DNA from 2 places in the Paenibacillus sp. FSL H8-0079 genome. Region 2 is predicted to be linked to the other one. Evidence: riboswitches for the same ligand, from Rfam matches in the RefSeq annotation. Region 2 holds a riboswitch; the other holds the start of a gene.

Region 1 (8,326 bases), 3.3 Mb from region 2:
TGCAGGTGGAACCGGAGCAGGAGTAGAATTGGCAGGCCGATCAGGTGTAGCCGGGTGAGGTTTTTCACCGTGCTTTGGCTCCAATGCACTTGCTCCTCGTCCAGGCTGGACTTGTTCGTCCTGTTGCCGATTCATATGATCATCACTTCCTAATATACAGATTACATGCTTTACTACCGCTTCTGTGGTCGCCAGCGTACGAGCAGCTTCTCCAGCAGCGCAATGAACAGGAAGAGCAGCAAGCTGAGCGCGACAATAATCATGATCGCCACGAATAGGCGATCCGTGCGATAAGCTGACTTTTGCAGCATCATATAATAACCAATACCCTTGTCTGCACCAATCCATTCGGCGATGATGGCACCCATCACGCTATAGGTAGCGGCGATTTTGACACCGGAGAACACGGATGGCAGGGCATGGGGGAGCTCCAGCTTCCAGAAGATATGACGACGCTTGGCACCAGCCATGCGCATATAGTTCATCATGGCCGCGTCAGTACGTGTCAGGCCATCCATGGCCGCCACCGCAACGGGGAAGAAGCAGACGAGGATGATGGTAATCAGTTTGGGCAACAGCCCGAATCCGAACCAGATTAACAGGAGCGGCGCGAGCGCGATGGTCGGAATATTTTGACTAAGAATAAGTAAAGGATACAGGGCTGACTTGAGAAAAGGGACCAAATGCAGCACCATAGCAATCAGTAATCCAACCGCGGTGCCAGCAGCGAATCCGATCAGCGTTAATTGAATGGTAGCAGAGGCGTGCATGACAAGTCGCTCGGCCTGTGTTGCCGCTTCGCGGGCGATATCGGACGGTGCGGGCAGCATCCATTTCTCAATATGGAATAGGGAGACGGCTCCCTGCCATATTGCTATAAAGAGAATAACCGCCACAATGGGCGGCCATACGCTTTTGAAATAGGCATGCATTAGCGATATTTCTCCGTCAGGGTATCCATGCTGAAGCCAGAAGGGCTATGGGCAATCTTGATCTGGGAGATGATGCTTGGGCTGCCAGCCTCCACGAGTACCTCGTGCATTTTACGGACAACCTCCAGCAGTTCCTCCAGTTCCCCCTCCATCGTGGTGTCGAGCGCGTTCACCTGATACTTCAGGCCAGATTGCTGAATAACTTCAATGGCGCGATCTACGTAAGGGTAAGAGTTCTCGCCATTTGGCGTTTTCGGAATAACTTGAATGCTAAGTAATGTGCTTGCCATGAGAGATCACGGCTCCTTTCGTGATAAATTGCATGAATTGAACCAGATTTACACTTATAACTTCGATTGCAGTACCCTCTTCCGATCGCTGTTATCCCCAGATTTTTTTTGATTCCCTTTCTCTAAAGGGAAAATCCGGTGATAGCGTATGCTTCCGATGCAGCTTTCTTTCAGAAAGCTTTTAGGAGACCGCTTCGCTTTTTTACGTTATTTCTGTCCTCTCCGTCCTCGTGTAAATATTAAGTTCGTTTTATATGAGAATTTTATTGGGGTAAAAACTCGTTCGTATATGCTTTGCTCACATCGATCTGTTCATCCAGCAGTTTTTTGCTAAACATCCAGTCGGTGTAGTTCTGCCACACTTCCTGTTTTTGTTCTCCCCAGCGTGGGGCGTCATCTGTGTACTTGGGACTGAGCCACTTCTGGCTTGCTAGTACCAATTCCTTGTCCAGATCCGGTACAGCTTTGATCAGAATGTTCGCTGCGTCTTCGGGATGATCAATCGCATATTGATACCCTTCGGAAGTGGCTTTCAGGAATGCTTTCACCAGCTCAGGGTCGTTCTGAATCGTCTGTTCGTTTGTCACGAGGACAGGCGTGTAATAATCCAGTGCATCTGAATAATCTTTCACGTATAACATGTCGATCGGTTCCCCGCGCAGTTCGGCTTCAATACCTGTCCAAGCGTAGAAAATCCACGCGAAATCAATGTCCCGTTTTACTGCAGTGAAAAAGTCAGCGTCACCCATGTTAATGTTTTTTACTTTGGATACATCGGCGCCTTCGCCTTCCATAATGGATTGCATCACGGCTTCTTCCACTGGGGAACCCCAACCGCCATAGGTTTTACCTTCAAAATCTTTCGGCGATTTGATATTCCGATCCGCCGGAGCAGCGAACCCGGATGTATTATGCTGAATAACTGCTGCAATGGAGACGAGTGGGACACCCTGTGTGCGGGCTTGAGTTACACTCTCCTGATAGCTTACACCAAAAGGCACTTCATTCGATGCAACCATCGTATCTGCGCCACCGGCACCTGGTTGAACAATCTCAACATTCAAGCCTGCGGCCTTGTAAAAACCTTGATCCACGGCCGCATACAGGCCGGTATGATTCGTATTCGGTGTCCAGTCGAGCACCACTTTAATATCTTTCAGGGCGAAAGTGTCACCTTCGTTGCTGCTTTCCGTATTGGTGTTGCCGTTCTGTGCTGCCGGGGCAGCTTCTTTGCCGCCACATGCGGCTACCGTCACCAGTAGTACGCATAAGAGCAACAGTCCCATTGTTTTACGCCAATTCATGTTTGATTCTCTCCTTCGGTATGTCCGGCCGATTGGCACGGTGTACTCCTTGGCTTCATATCCAATCATCTTGCATAAATCGACAGATTTATACCAGTTGAGATCTGGATGACGTTATTTTTGAACGTAAGTAAAACGTCCATCGATGTCATTCAAGGAAGCCAGACCGCGTTTAGCGGCAGTTTTTCTTGCCATATCAGGAAGGTGATGCTTCCAAACTTATACTTCTGATAGTAACAAAAAAAGCGCCCCGTATTCCGGGACGCGTGCAGGCGTTAGAGAGGTGGCGTGCAGCCATAGGGCTGTGCCATTTCGATATACTCCGATTCCTACGCTGGCATGATCCAGATCAGGTCTAAGGGTTAGTATCTTGGTGGGATACACTCTCAGCCGGCCAATTCCGACTCCCCTGGGAAACTATGAAGTTACGGGCATTACTAGGTGTTATTATAGGCCAGTGGGTGGAACGTGTCCAGTCAGGAACTGGATAGCGTGCGGTCGAGTGGAGCATGCCATCCATCAAAGGAATTACACAGGTTACTATTGAACCGTCCTAATTGTTCACGCTCTAGCTGATGTACTTAACGTTGGAAGAATTCGATCCATTCTTTCTCCGGACCATAGATGAAGAAATAACGGTAACCGTTAGGCAGTGTAATGATTTCTCCATCGATAAATTCGGCTTCGGTGGCTTGGATGCGTTTGTACTCAGAATCAAGGTCATCCACATGGATGGCAAAATGGTGCACAGTTCCTTCGGCAGGCAGCTTGTCGCTGTACCCTTGAATTAACTCTATTTCAGTCTCATTGCTGCCATTGAAGCCGAGAAAGGCAAGCTGAATGACGCCGTTTGTATGCGTTACCCGGTCTTTCAGTTCCAGTCCAACAACCTCCGTATAGAAACGGAGTGTAGTATCCAGATCACGAACGGCAATGCCGACGTGGTCGATGCGCTTTTGAAAACTCATCGAAGTAATCCCCCTTATGATCCGTGAATGTATTCGGCCAATATTTCCCTTACATAATAAGGAGTATGATAGATTTATAAAACCTAGTTGTCAAGTGGGGATTATTGATATATGCACGTGTGAAATTGAGCTGTAGTAACCATCCAATGATTATGTAGTTCACAGAACGTTCACTTATGTGGGGGTATCCATGATCTCTATAATTGTCAAAGTAAACAGAGAGGATGAGAGAATTGCCAACAAGCAAGAAGGAACAAATTATTTTCGGATTAATGATGTGTACAGGGATGGTCGTGGTCATGATGTTCTTCAATCTATGGCACAGTGGGTTACTCGGCAAGATGTCCCCGCTTGAGATACTGCTTCAATTCATATTATGTTTTGTCATCGCGTTTTTGGTGGAGTCTTTCATTGTTGGCTCTGTGGCGAGAAAGATTGCATTCTCCTTGCCCTTTGACAAGTCCAACAAGATTCTTGGTGTGCTCGCCATGTCATTTTTCATGGTGATTGGCATGGTTCTGATCATGTCCTTGTATGGGATGATTTCGGCTTATCTTGCGAATCAGTTAAGTGGGGGTTCCATATTCCATACGTACCTTCATACGATCGCTCGTAACTTCAGCCTGGCGCTTCCATATCAGTTAATTATTCTGGGACCACTCGTGCGGTATGTATTCGGTAAATTCATTAGGGAAAAGGCTACTGTCGTCGTGTCTTAAAAATGGAATAAGGCATGTTGGTTTCTAAGGTGTTCAGCAATGTCTCGCATTCGAGAAAGTATTTCCTGGGCAATCTTGTGCAAATGAATAAATCGTATTATAGCGTTAACGAATCAAGAACACCTTATTAGGCCAGTTTTTAGGGAATGAAAAATCTAACGAATCTCAGCGGCGTTATTATGCAAAAAAACTGCAACGAGACCTTAAATTTTGATAACTACCTAACAATAAAGTCTCTAGGATTCGTTAGATTTCAAACATGCAGAAATGGATGCGAACAACTTGTGCTAGGTTCGTTAGAACAGAATAACGCTACAAAAAAATGTCCACCGTCAAGTCATGACAGCGGACATCTCGATTTCTTTAATAGGTAATTCTAATTCTTAGGACTGCCTCGACGCATAACGTTAAGTTGCTGGATCGGCCACATGTTTGTTCTGCCATTGATACGTGATCACACTAATGACAAGTAGGCCAACTGCAAAGATGGCAAGCATCCATGCAGACTGATTAACCTCCAAATGATCAAGACTCCATCCCGTCGTCAAAGGTAGAATGGCACCGCCAACTCCACCTGAGGCAATCAAAATGCTGGGCGTGGATTCTTCGGTTCCTGGCAGCAGTTTACTGGCGAAGACAAGGGCAATGGAGAAAATGCCTGACATCGCAAGTCCAAGCAGTAAGATAATGAGAAATGCAGACCAGATTTGGTTTGTAAATGGAAATACCATTAATAAGAGAACAGATGCGAGACAACTGTACAGGACATAGACGCGGTATTGGAATTTCTCTGCGATATACCCGGCGAAGAGTCTTCCCACAGACATGGCAATCCAGAAACAGGTGACGCTAAGCGCTGCTCCGGCTTCCTTCATGTTCATTTTCTCAATCAGGATCGCTGGCATGAAGTTCGCAAGACTCATCTCCGTGCCAACGTATAGGAAGAAGAACAGGACGAATAGTACTAGCAGAGTCAGGTTACGTCCGCGATAGGTTGGGCCGGATGAACTGGCAGGTGCGGTGTGCATCTCACCCGATGTTCCAGCAGAGTGCGTATGTACCGAAGCATGATTTGAACCTCGTCGATCCAGCACCTGGTCTAGCTCACCGAATGATCCTTTCGCCCAGAATATAAAGGTTAGTGCTGCGCAGATCGCAACAACGAGAAAGGAAAGGCGCCAGTATCCGGCAGCAATCAGACCACTGGCAATGAGCGGCATGACCATCGCCCCGATTCCGAATAACACTTCCAGTCGACTCATGGCAACGGCCGTATTGTCTTTGATTGCAGCGATGATAATGGTGCCAATGACAGCTTCAACCATTCCGAATCCAAAGCCGGCTGCGGGTGCGATGACGAACATCCAGCCCCATGGTGGCAACAGCATGTAGGATAATTCTGCAATACAGAGCAACCCTGTGGCGATTAACAGACCTCCCCGTTTACCGAAACGTCTGTTCAGCCATGGGGATAACAATACACCACCTAGGAATCCGGCAAATTGAGCGAAGATCAGCGTTCCGCCTTGGCTATAATCTTTGCCGTAATGTTCAAGTGCAACCGGTAGAATGGAACCGAGTACAACGTGTGCCAGTCCAATCAGGAAATAGGACAGACATCCGATCCACAGTAATTTTTTCATAACGAACTCCTTCTACTTATATACATAAATTGAGAATCAGAATAAAGCGTAATCATGGAGACAAAGTCTATCATAACAGGACATGTCAAGTTGTGCCATGAATTCCTGATCGATACAGAAGGTTGCAATTTGGTCTGACGATCGTATATACTGAGACACAACAATTACAGATCGGACCATGCCGTTGAAGAGCATCCAACTCGGAGGCGTTTTCGCCAGGGGAGCGATATTTCCCCAAGTTAACCGGAACCGCCCGTTATCGCGGACCAAGAGGCTGGAAGCAGGATATCCTGATTCAGCAAGTTGGGTGGCACCGCGAGCAGAGCGCTCCTCGTCCCAAGGGATGAGGGCGCTCTTTGCATTTTTACAGCCAAAGGAGACGGTGACCATGTTAGAAATGAAATGGATTCGGGCACATGCAGAAGAGGTTCAGGCCGCAGCGGACGGGAAAAAAATCAAGATCAACATTCGTACATTGCTGGAGCGGGATGAAGAACGCAGAGCACTTTTGCAGGAATCGGAAGAAGGGCGCAGACTGCGCAATACGTTATCCGCGGACATTGGCAGACTCATGCAAGCCGGGAATCGGGAACAGGCCGAGGGTTTGCGGGCACAGGTGAAACAGCTCAATGAACAGTTGGAACACGTGGAAGCTAGGCTTGCCCCTGTGCAGGAGGAAGTAACCAAGCTGCAATGGCTGGTACCCAATATCGTGTCCCCGGATACCCCCAATGGCTTGTCGGACGCAGACAATGTAGAGCTACGACGTGTGGGAGAGGTGCCAACGTTCGAGTATAACACCAAAGATCACGTCCAACTTGGGGAATTGCACGATCTCATCGATATTCCCCGTGGAGTTAAGATTGGCGGGACGCGAAGCTATGTATTGAAAGGTGCTGGCTTGCTACTGCATCGGGCTGTACAGCAACTTGCGCTTGATCTGCTGCTGAAGCATGGGTTTACACCAATGGAGGTACCGCTGATGGTCAGGGAGGATGCATTGGTGAACACCGGATTCTTCCCAACCGGTCGAGATCAGGTCTATGAACTCGAAGGGGAGAACAAGTGGCTGGTGGGGACTTCTGAAGTGCCGCTGGTTTCGTATTATGCGGATGAGATTGTTGATGTTGCAGAGCCAGTGAAACTGGCTGCGGTATCGACTTGTTTCCGCAGTGAGGTTGGCTCCGGCGGACGTGATGTACGTGGGTTGTACCGTGTGCACCAATTTGCCAAAGTCGAGCAGGTAATCCTCTGTGCCCCTGATGCGGAAGAATCGGAGCGCATGCTGCAAGAGATTACGGGACACGCCGAGGAATTGCTGCAATTACTGGAACTGCCGTATCGTGTTGTCGCTGTATGTACCGGTGATATGTCGCAGAAAACGTACAAACAGTATGACATCGAGACCTGGATGCCAAGCCGCGGTGCCTATGGAGAAACGCATTCGTCGTCGAATCTGCATGATTTTCAGGCTCGCCGTTCGAACATTCGTTGCCTGGATGCCGAAGGCAAGTTGGCCTACTGTCACACCTTGAATAATACGGCGGTAGCATCGCCGCGTATCCTGATTCCTTTGCTTGAGAATCATCAGCAGGAGGATGGAAGCATTCGCATTCCGGCAGCCCTGCGGCCCTATATGGGCGGGGCCGAGAGCTTGATTTTGCCAGAGCAGGATGAAGTGAAGTAGAGAGGTTAGTTAAAGCTCTAGTAATTCAAAAAGGGGATGTTCCACACGTCATGTTGCATGTGACGATGGACATCCCTTTTTCAACGGTAACACTATTTAACGAACCGATCTCCTACTATGTTGTGCTGAACTGATCCGGTAAGTGCTTGGACCTAAGATATAGCTTACTTCCTTGATCACAAATTTCTTCGTTTATGTAAGTAAATAAAATTATTTCTTTAATTGTCAACGCAGCTTCCATTCACGCTCGTTAATGATTTCAATTTGTCCAGATTCAAGGGCTTTTTTGAAACGATTGCGGGCTGTTTTCATCAATAGAACCATTTCGTCTTCAGGACGAATCTTGGTGGATACGCGACCTTCCCATATTATACAATGAAAATTATGAATTGTTCCAAGACTCCCACTTACGTTATTCAACTTTATGCAATTCATATCCGATATAATATAATAGAAGTAAAATATTGGATTATGGGAGATGGAGATAGAAATGAGTAGAATCAAACTGGCGCTTCGAGGCACACTTGCTCTAATTATGGCATTAACCGTACTGGTCCCTTCGTTGGCTTTGGCGGCTACCGGTGACGTGACATCGATTGAAATAACCAACAGCAGTCCGCAGAAGATGAGCGTCTCCGAAACGGCTACGCTTCAGGTGATGGCAACGGTAGAAGGTTTTGATAACAAACAGGATGTTACCGAAGGCGTAACATGGTCTACCAGTAACGCAACAGTTGCCACGATGGTGAAAGGCAAAGTCAAGGCTGTGGCCGCGGGCGAAGC
Region 2 (8,326 bases):
GATCCGGGATGACCGAATGTTTGGCGCAATGGCTGAAGCGGATCTCAGGAAGGCTGAGGAAAAAACAGCGTTGGATCAATCCGTGCTTGAAAGTGTAGAAATGAACCGAGGAGCTACATACGAAGACATCTCCAAAGCGTTACAACAGCTATCTCCCGTTCAGCTGGACCATGACACCCAGGCTGAGACGATCGCCCGTATTATGCAAAAACTTGAGGTGTATAACAAGCAATATGTACGTTGGTGGGAAATGATTATAGCGATTGTCATCGGTGTAGCTGGGTACTACATACCCGTATGGCTCATGTTATTTCAGCGGAAAATGCGCAGGTTGGATATGCGGCATGAAATCTATCAATTTCAGACGGTGATTTCCATTTTGCGTGAGATGGACCGGATGTCAGTGGAGGAGATATTGGAGTGGCTTAATCGATTTTCCGTCATTTTTAAGCGTCCGCTGCAAAAATGTTTGTTGCATTTTGAACATGGGCCAGAGCTTGCACTTGAACAATTAAAGGAAGAGGCGGGCTTGCCCGAGTTCCAGCGACTGGTGGATAAATTGCAGCTTGCCCTTGGAAAAATCTCAATACGTGAAGCCTTCGATGATCTTGAGAGCATGATGGCATTCTATTTTGAACAACGCAAGCAGGAATATAGCAAAATGATTGATGTAAAAGCATCATGGGGGAGAACCATCGGGTTTACACCTATGTATGCCCTTATCTTTTTGTATCTGGTCATTCCATTGGTCGGCATGAGCTTCTTGCAGATGAACATTTATTATGAGCAAATTCAGAAACTGTAGCACAGTTCATCTGTGTAACAGTCTGAAATAGTTTAATCACTTATAACTTGGGAGGATTTATCATGAACAATGCATCAAGCGCTTTAAAGGTGGCAGCAGGGATATTTTTAACAATAGCTTTGATCACAATTGTAGTTCTATTGTTTATTTCGGCTCAGGAGGCAACCAAGACGGCCCAGAACAATTTTGCTGATATCCAAACCGAGTTGTCCCAGGCTGCATTTACGGTATATGACGGAACAACGATCAGTGGATCACAGGTTACCAATGCGCTGCGTAAATACGCGGACAAGGATCAGTTCGGTATTCAAGTTATTACAGGTAAAAATAAAGCGGGTCAATGGTATGGCAATCAATTGAACATTTCACAGGATCTCAATAATGCGGACTACGGCTCGGTTATTGCACCTGACGATAAAGTGGGGATTATTAACCAGACCATGAGTGAAAAAGATAATCAATATGTCAATCCAAGTGGTAAATTCAAAGCCATTATCGTAAAAGACCGTTCCAACGTGGTAAGAGGGCTGATCTTCCAGCAATCCTGACAGGAGTTGGTTTCACATGTCCCAGAATACCCAGCATCTTATGTTGTTTTGTACGGCGGTTGTCCTGTTTGTGACAGCCTGCCTGTACGGGCAACAGAATGTTAAGATTTTATCAGTGGCTTTGAACGACAGAGTACAGACAACAGCAGGTATGGAAGGTCGGCTGACAACAACACTGCATACCACCAAACCTGATCAGTATAGTGGTGCAGAAGTGTTGCATACCGTGAGGCAGATGACAGGTACAGGCATTCCTGTGGAGGTAGATGGGACTTCGTATGTGATCGATCCTCTTGTTAGCAAAACAGCGACAATTCCTGTCCAGCTCGATGCCACCTACAGTCCTGAGTTTATACGAAATGAAACTGGAGAACTGCTCAAGATTGTTTTTTGGAAGGAGGCCAGTGTGAATTGATTAATGCCGCATCCAAGCTATTCGCCGTATTGCTCGCAGTCCTTCTGCTCTATGTGTATCCAGCTGCTGAAACAGCGGATCGGCAGGATGATATAGCACGTATGACGGCGGTTCAGAATGTAACACGTTTTGTCGATGCTGTTCGAACGAAAGGATATATTTCACCTCGAATGTTGGCTGAGTTTGAGGTGAAACTGACCCAGACGGGCAATGTGTATGAGGTGTCGATGGAACATTTACATAAGAAATACGTACCTCACTATACAGATCCGATGGACAATAATAGTTTTACCGGGACCTATGAGGTAGTGCAGGATGGATATTATGCAGCTCAGATTCGAGAAAGACTTTTCCCATCCTCAGGTGTGATACCGGTTGATGATCCTGGCCGAAGATATACGTTGACGACAGGGGATTTTTTCACCGTGACTCTCCAAAATACAAATCGTACACCTTCCATGCTTATTCGTGAATGGTTGAGTAGTACGGCTCAGGCTTCAGCGGTATTTGTCACATACGGAGGTATGGTCCTTAATGAAGATTACTGAGCTATCCATTGTATTCGTACTGATCTTCTTCCCGCTCTTCTGGATCATCTCACTCCATACCCAAGATGCCGAAGAGGCTCAATATCTTGCACATCGATACAGATCTGCACTTCAAACCGCAGTCATGGATGCAGGTGCGGTCATGCATCAGAATGAGAAACAAAATGATGAAGCAGGTTATGATTCAACCAAGTTTGTTAAAGCGGACAAGGAGCTTGCCTTGTTGACATTTACTCAGACGCTGGCTTTGAATATGGGGATTCAGGATGATCCTGCAGCTATTCGAAACATGTTTAATTACATTCCTGCCGTAGTTATTCTGGATTACGACGGCTTTTATATGTTGTCCACAGAAACAGAGTTGACAGGTAACCGTGAAGATTCTTTCCGGCAAGTGTGGAGCCCCAAGAAACCTTATACATACTCAGATTCAAATGGTAGCAGTATTAACTTTACACTGGACGATTACGTATATGCCTATGACGCAAATGCAGGGAAATGGGTTGAGGGATTTCAAAAAGAACTCGCTGCTAGCACTCAAATTCCTTTACTTCAGAATACCAGCGTATTTGAGCAAGTTAGACGAAGCCGAATTGTAAGCACTGTGCAGGATGATCTGGCTGATGTGATTAACCGTCATAATGAGTTTGCCAGAAAGAACGGTATATCCTATACGTTTACGATGCCCCTGATTGCGCAGGAAGATTGGTATAACTCCATTAACGATACAGGGATTATGGCCTTTATCCAGGGTATAGGTGTGGGTGATCAGAAGATCAACAATTATGCGATTGGTGGAGGCAGACTAGTGAAGAAAACGGCCATTGTAGGTGGGATAGATCCTTTAACGGGTATCAAGTACTACTATCCCTCCACATGTGGTAATGGTTACCGTGCCGAAGAGGTGTTCACAGACGCAAGACAAGCAGCTGCACAAGGTTATTTCGAATATAACTGCTCTAATCGGTAGCGTAGCCTGAATGACAAAATCATGGAAGAGGTTCCTGTTATGTTTACATTACTTTCAGAAAAGACGGGACCTGTGCTAGAATAGGGTTTCGGAACAATAACAAAAGTAATGTTAATAGATAGGAGCAACCTCATCTTATGAGTTTATTGTCAGTAGAGAACGTGAGTCACAATTTTGGAGATCGCACGTTATTTAAAAATGTATCGTTTCGCTTACTTGCCGGAGAGCGCGTAGGACTTGTGGGTGCCAATGGTGTAGGTAAATCCACACTAATGAACATCCTTACCGGTAAATTGCTTAAAGACAGTGGAAAAGTCGAATGGACACCTAAGGTCCGTTATGGATATCTGGATCAGCACACGAAGCTTACGCCAGGCAAAACCATCCGTGACGTGCTTAAGGATGCATTCCTTCCGTTGCTTGAATTGGAAAAAGAAATGATGAATATTACGGACCAGATGGCAGATGCAGATCCAGATAAGCTGGAGCAGTTGCTGGAAGAGATGGGCGATATTCAGGAACAACTGGAACAGGGCGATTTTTATCTGATTGACGTAAAAGTGGAAGAGATGGCCAATGGTCTTGGTTTGTCTGCAATTGGCCTTGATCGAGATGTCGCAGCTCTAAGTGGTGGACAACGTACGAAGGTGCTTCTTGCCAAGCTTCTGCTCGAGAAACCTACAGCTCTATTGCTGGATGAGCCGACCAACTATTTGGACGTAGAGCACATTGAATGGTTGTCGCGTTACCTGAAGGACTACCCTCATGCGTTTCTTCTAATCTCCCATGATACGGAATTCATGAATGAAGTCGTAAATGTCATTTATCATTTGGAATTTGCCAAATTAACGCGATATGCAGCGAACTATAACAAGTTCCTGGAGATGGCGGATATGAATAAAGCCCAGCATATTGATGCGTACGAGAAGCAGCAAGAGTACATCAAGAAGCAGGAAGATTTCATTCAGCGTAATAAGGCACGTGCTTCAACTTCAGGTCGAGCGAAGAGCCGGGAGAAGCAGCTGGACAGGATTGAACGTATTGATCGTCCAGATGAGGCGGCCAAACCAACGTTCAAATTCAAGGATGCCCGCGCGAGCAGTAAAACGGTCTTTGAGGGTATTGATTTTGAAATTGGATATACGTATCCTTTACTGCCTAAGATGACAATGACGATTGAACGCGGTGAGAAAATTGCCATCGTAGGTTGTAATGGTGTGGGTAAATCGACACTGCTGAAAACCATCCTGGGAAAAATATCTCCACTCAGTGGAAAGACCTTTTTGGGAGATTATCTCGAAACGGCCTATTTTGAGCAGGAAGTTCGTGCTGGAAATATCACACCGATTGAGGATGTGTGGAATGAGTTTTCACATTTGACCCAGAATGAGGTTAGGGGTCATCTCGCTCGCTGTGGGTTGAAAAATGAGCACATTACTCGTCCGCTTAACATGCTGAGTGGTGGAGAACAAGCCAAGGTTCGTTTATGCAAGCTCTTGATGCGTGAAAGTAACTGGATTCTATTCGATGAGCCGACGAACCATCTGGATGTCACAGCTAAAGCTGAGTTGCAGCGTGCCTTGCAAGAATTCAAGGGAACGGTGTTACTGGTATCTCATGAACCTGATTTCTACGAGGGTTGGGTCACGAAAACATGGAATGTTGAAGAATGGTCTGAGAAAAACTAGACAATTCAAGCAACGCTTAATAGAAATGAACGGTGACAAAAAAATCCGTCTATGGTAATATAGGCTACAACTTCATATGAACACTAGGGGGGCCGCACGATGCGGCTGAGATGGAAGAATGCGATTCCGGACCCTTTGCACCTGATCTGGATCATACCAGCGTAGGGAAGTGGCGCGCTCGTTTCAGTGAATGACGTGAGCAAACGGGAATTCGAAAGAATGACAATCGTCTGCTTAGCGAATTGAAACATGCAGTTCTGTGTATAACGTTATGGCTATAAGTTCCATAGCTGTTTTGCACGAAATGAACTGTATGTATCAGTCAGTCATCTGGTCCAATAATTAATACGCAGCCACTCCCCTACGGGAGTGGCTTTTTTGTGTTTTTTTGTAGCATTCATGGATGGAAGGGGATGAACGGTACGGCAATTTCTCATGAACATGTTCACGGATCATTTGAACTGCATGTTGTATCTACGGGGGCTGGAGATCAAGCATCTTTTGTGAAAGCAGCAAAAGACGTCTGGCCATGGGTGGACTATATTCACATACGAGAGAAACAACTCACATGGCAAGAAAAGGTCGGTTGGGCTGAAAGTCTGCGTGGTGTTGGAGTTCCATCTTGCCGGATCGTCATCAATGGCTCAGAGCTGTCCCCACAAAATGAAATTTATGGTGGTGTGCACTGGGGGCAAGAGGCTATACGTAACTACAACAATGATGGCATAAGCAATGTGTACCGACTTCGTCTGGGTGTATCTGTTCATTCAATAGATGAGGCAAAAATCGCTGAAGAACGGGGAGCTGTTTACCTTTTCTTCGGGCATGTCTACGCAACCAGCAGTAAGCCGGATCTTGAACCAAGAGGATTAAATGCTCTTGCTGAAGTGTGCAGGGGTGTCTCCATTCCTGTCATTGCGATCGGGGGCATTGAACCGGGAAATATTCACGCGATTCGCTCCGCAGGGGCACAGGGAGCCGCCGTGATCTCGAATGTATGGGCGAGTGATTCACCGGATCGGGCCGCTGCATCATTAAGGCAGGCTATCGTTGATACAGAAAGTCTGAGCCGCTGAATCAAGGAGATGAGATGATGAAAGAGATCATTACTGATAGACCGAATAAGATTCATGCCGAAACGATTGTTGTAGGCGGAGGCGTTGTTGGATGTGCCATCGCATATGAACTTGCTTCACGTGGCCAGGATGTATTGTTGGTAGAGCGTTCAGCAATCGCGGTAGGAACTTCGTGCGCAGCGGCTGGAATGCTGGCGGCAGATAGTGAGGATTTTGCTCATCCTTTGATGGCTAAGCTTGCCAGGCAGAGCAGGCAGTTACTTCATGAGCAACAGGTGCTAATGACTACTCTCAGCGAGGTAGAGACTGGTCTGCAACGCCATGGATTCCTAACCCCTTTTCGTTCATACAGTGAATTAAGCAGTTATAAGGACAATCGGAGGTCTGCGTTGTCTACTGATGAGGTGTGGTGGGATCGTTACGCTGTGCAGCAGGAGGCATCATGGCTTAACAGAGATACGTATGGAGCCTACTACAGGCCTTACGAGAGTGAAGTTCTTCCAGTCCATCTAACAAAGGCATACGCCAAATGCGCTCAAGCAATGGGAGCGCGGGTAATGGAGGGCATACAGGATATACGCGTGCAAGTAAACGAATACGGGGTGCAAGGAATCACCACATCGATCGGCGAAATGACCTGTAAACATGTCGTTATAGCGGCTGGATTACAGAGTGAAGATTTGATGAGACATGTGAACCTAAGCTTGCCTGTGTGGTCGGTAAAAGGAGAAATAGCCGCCGTGCAGTTCTCAGCTGAACATGCAGGGTACAGACCTGACAGAACGGTGTACGCAGAAGATATCTATATTGTTCCCAAAGCCAATGGAGAGGTTTGGCTCGGGGCAACCAGTCTGCCAGGCAGAACGGATCTGAATGTTTCTGTACAGGGTGTTCAGAAGCTGTTAACAGCGGCTACCCACTGGGTACCTGGGATGAAAGAAGCACAATTTTTGCGAGCGTGGGCAGGCGTAAGGCCGGCAACTCCGGATGGGCTGCCTTATATAGGTGCTTGCGAAAGTATATCCGGGCTGTTTACCGCCTTTGGACATTTCCGTAACGGTATTTTGCTCAGTGCGATAACTGGCAGATTAATCGCTGAATTGCTCGCGGGCAAAAGCTCAGAAGAACTCGGAATTGAGGCGCTGAGCCCTGAGCGATTAAACAGAAAGGGAGTGGTGCATTGAATATCATCGTTAATGGTCAACGGATGGAGATAGAAGACAGATTGAATCGTGTGGATAAACTGCTCCAATCTTTTGACCTACAAGTCAAGACTGTAGTTGTTGAGCTGAACAGGCATATTTTAACGCGTGAGTATCATGAGACGACGGCATTAAGAGAAGGCGATCGAATCGAGATTGTACATTTTGTAGGAGGCGGTTGATGATGTTGAACATTGGGAAATATACGTTTGAGTCCAGATTGTTGCTCGGAACAGGCAAGTTTTCGGATCTGGAAGTGCAAAGTCAGGCTGTGGAAGCATCTGAAACGGAAGTTTTAACCTTTGCTGTTCGTCGTCTGAATCTGGAGGAGCGTAACCAGAAGCATTTCCTGGATACGTTGGATCTGGACCAATACACGCTTCTTCCGAATACAGCTGGGGCTTCCACTGCGGAAGAGGCGGTGCGAATTGCCGAGCTTGCGCGGGCTTCGGGACTTTGTGATATGATAAAAGTCGAAGTCATTGGAGATGGAATTACGTTGCTCCCAGATCCGATTGAAACGTACAAGGCTTGCGAAATTTTGCTTGAAAAGGGCTTCACTGTATTGCCTTATATTTCGGATGATGTCATTCTGGCCAAAAGGCTGCAACTGCTTGGCGTACATGCTGTAATGCCTGGCGCTTCTCCCATCGGAGCTGGCAGAGGCATCATCAATCCCTATAACCTTGAGATCATCATTGAGCAGGCCGTTGTACCTGTAATTGTGGATGCAGGGTTACGCTCCCCCAAAGATGCTGCTTATGCGATGGAACTTGGTGCGGATGGCGTATTGTTGAACACAGCCGTATCTGGATCAAGAGATCCGGTGAGCATGGCTCAAGCGATGCGAATGGGGGTAGAGGCAGGTAGACTGGCATATGAGGCAGGCATGATTCCTGTGAAGCGTTATGCAGCAGCCAGCAGTCCGGTGGAAGGAATGGTTCATACATGATAGATCAACAATCAACATCTTCCGAGCAGGCCGATCGGTATTCCAGACAGGAACGCTACGCGCCGCTGGGCAAGGAAGGTCAGGTCAGATTGAGCGACAGCAGAGTTTTAATCGTTGGTGCT

Evidence for each region. A riboswitch is a leader RNA that binds a small molecule or an ion and turns the genes downstream of it on or off. The one in region 2 is predicted to bind thiamine pyrophosphate.
Region 1: linked by a shared signal. The riboswitch ahead of MHI06_RS02100 (ABC transporter substrate-binding protein) and the one ahead of MHI06_RS17105 (thiamine phosphate synthase) in region 2 are both predicted to bind thiamine pyrophosphate.

Annotation. Positions count from the first base shown of each region.
Region 1 is NZ_CP150300.1:436,005-444,330, forward strand. It holds gene MHI06_RS02085 (ABC transporter ATP-binding protein) at 1-135, opposite strand, end outside; gene MHI06_RS02090 (ABC transporter permease) at 174-932, opposite strand; gene MHI06_RS02095 (thiamine-binding protein) at 932-1,222, opposite strand; gene MHI06_RS02100 (ABC transporter substrate-binding protein) at 1,486-2,526, opposite strand; TPP riboswitch at 2,835-2,947, opposite strand; gene MHI06_RS02105 (VOC family protein) at 3,108-3,494, opposite strand; gene MHI06_RS02110 (hypothetical protein) at 3,728-4,213, shown strand; gene MHI06_RS02115 (MFS transporter) at 4,621-5,856, opposite strand; gene serS (serine--tRNA ligase) at 6,245-7,543, shown strand; gene MHI06_RS02125 (Ig-like domain-containing protein) at 8,034-8,326, shown strand, end outside.
Region 2 is NZ_CP150300.1:3,852,181-3,860,506, reverse strand. It holds gene MHI06_RS17135 (hypothetical protein) at 1-805, shown strand, start outside; gene MHI06_RS17130 (hypothetical protein) at 868-1,353, shown strand; gene MHI06_RS17125 (hypothetical protein) at 1,370-1,768, shown strand; gene MHI06_RS17120 (hypothetical protein) at 1,765-2,316, shown strand; gene MHI06_RS17115 (hypothetical protein) at 2,303-3,286, shown strand; gene MHI06_RS17110 (ABC-F family ATP-binding cassette domain-containing protein) at 3,424-4,974, shown strand; TPP riboswitch at 5,050-5,159, shown strand; gene MHI06_RS17105 (thiamine phosphate synthase) at 5,388-6,050, shown strand; gene thiO (glycine oxidase ThiO) at 6,065-7,234, shown strand; gene thiS (sulfur carrier protein ThiS) at 7,231-7,434, shown strand; gene MHI06_RS17090 (thiazole synthase) at 7,437-8,204, shown strand; gene MHI06_RS17085 (ThiF family adenylyltransferase) at 8,201-8,326, shown strand, end outside.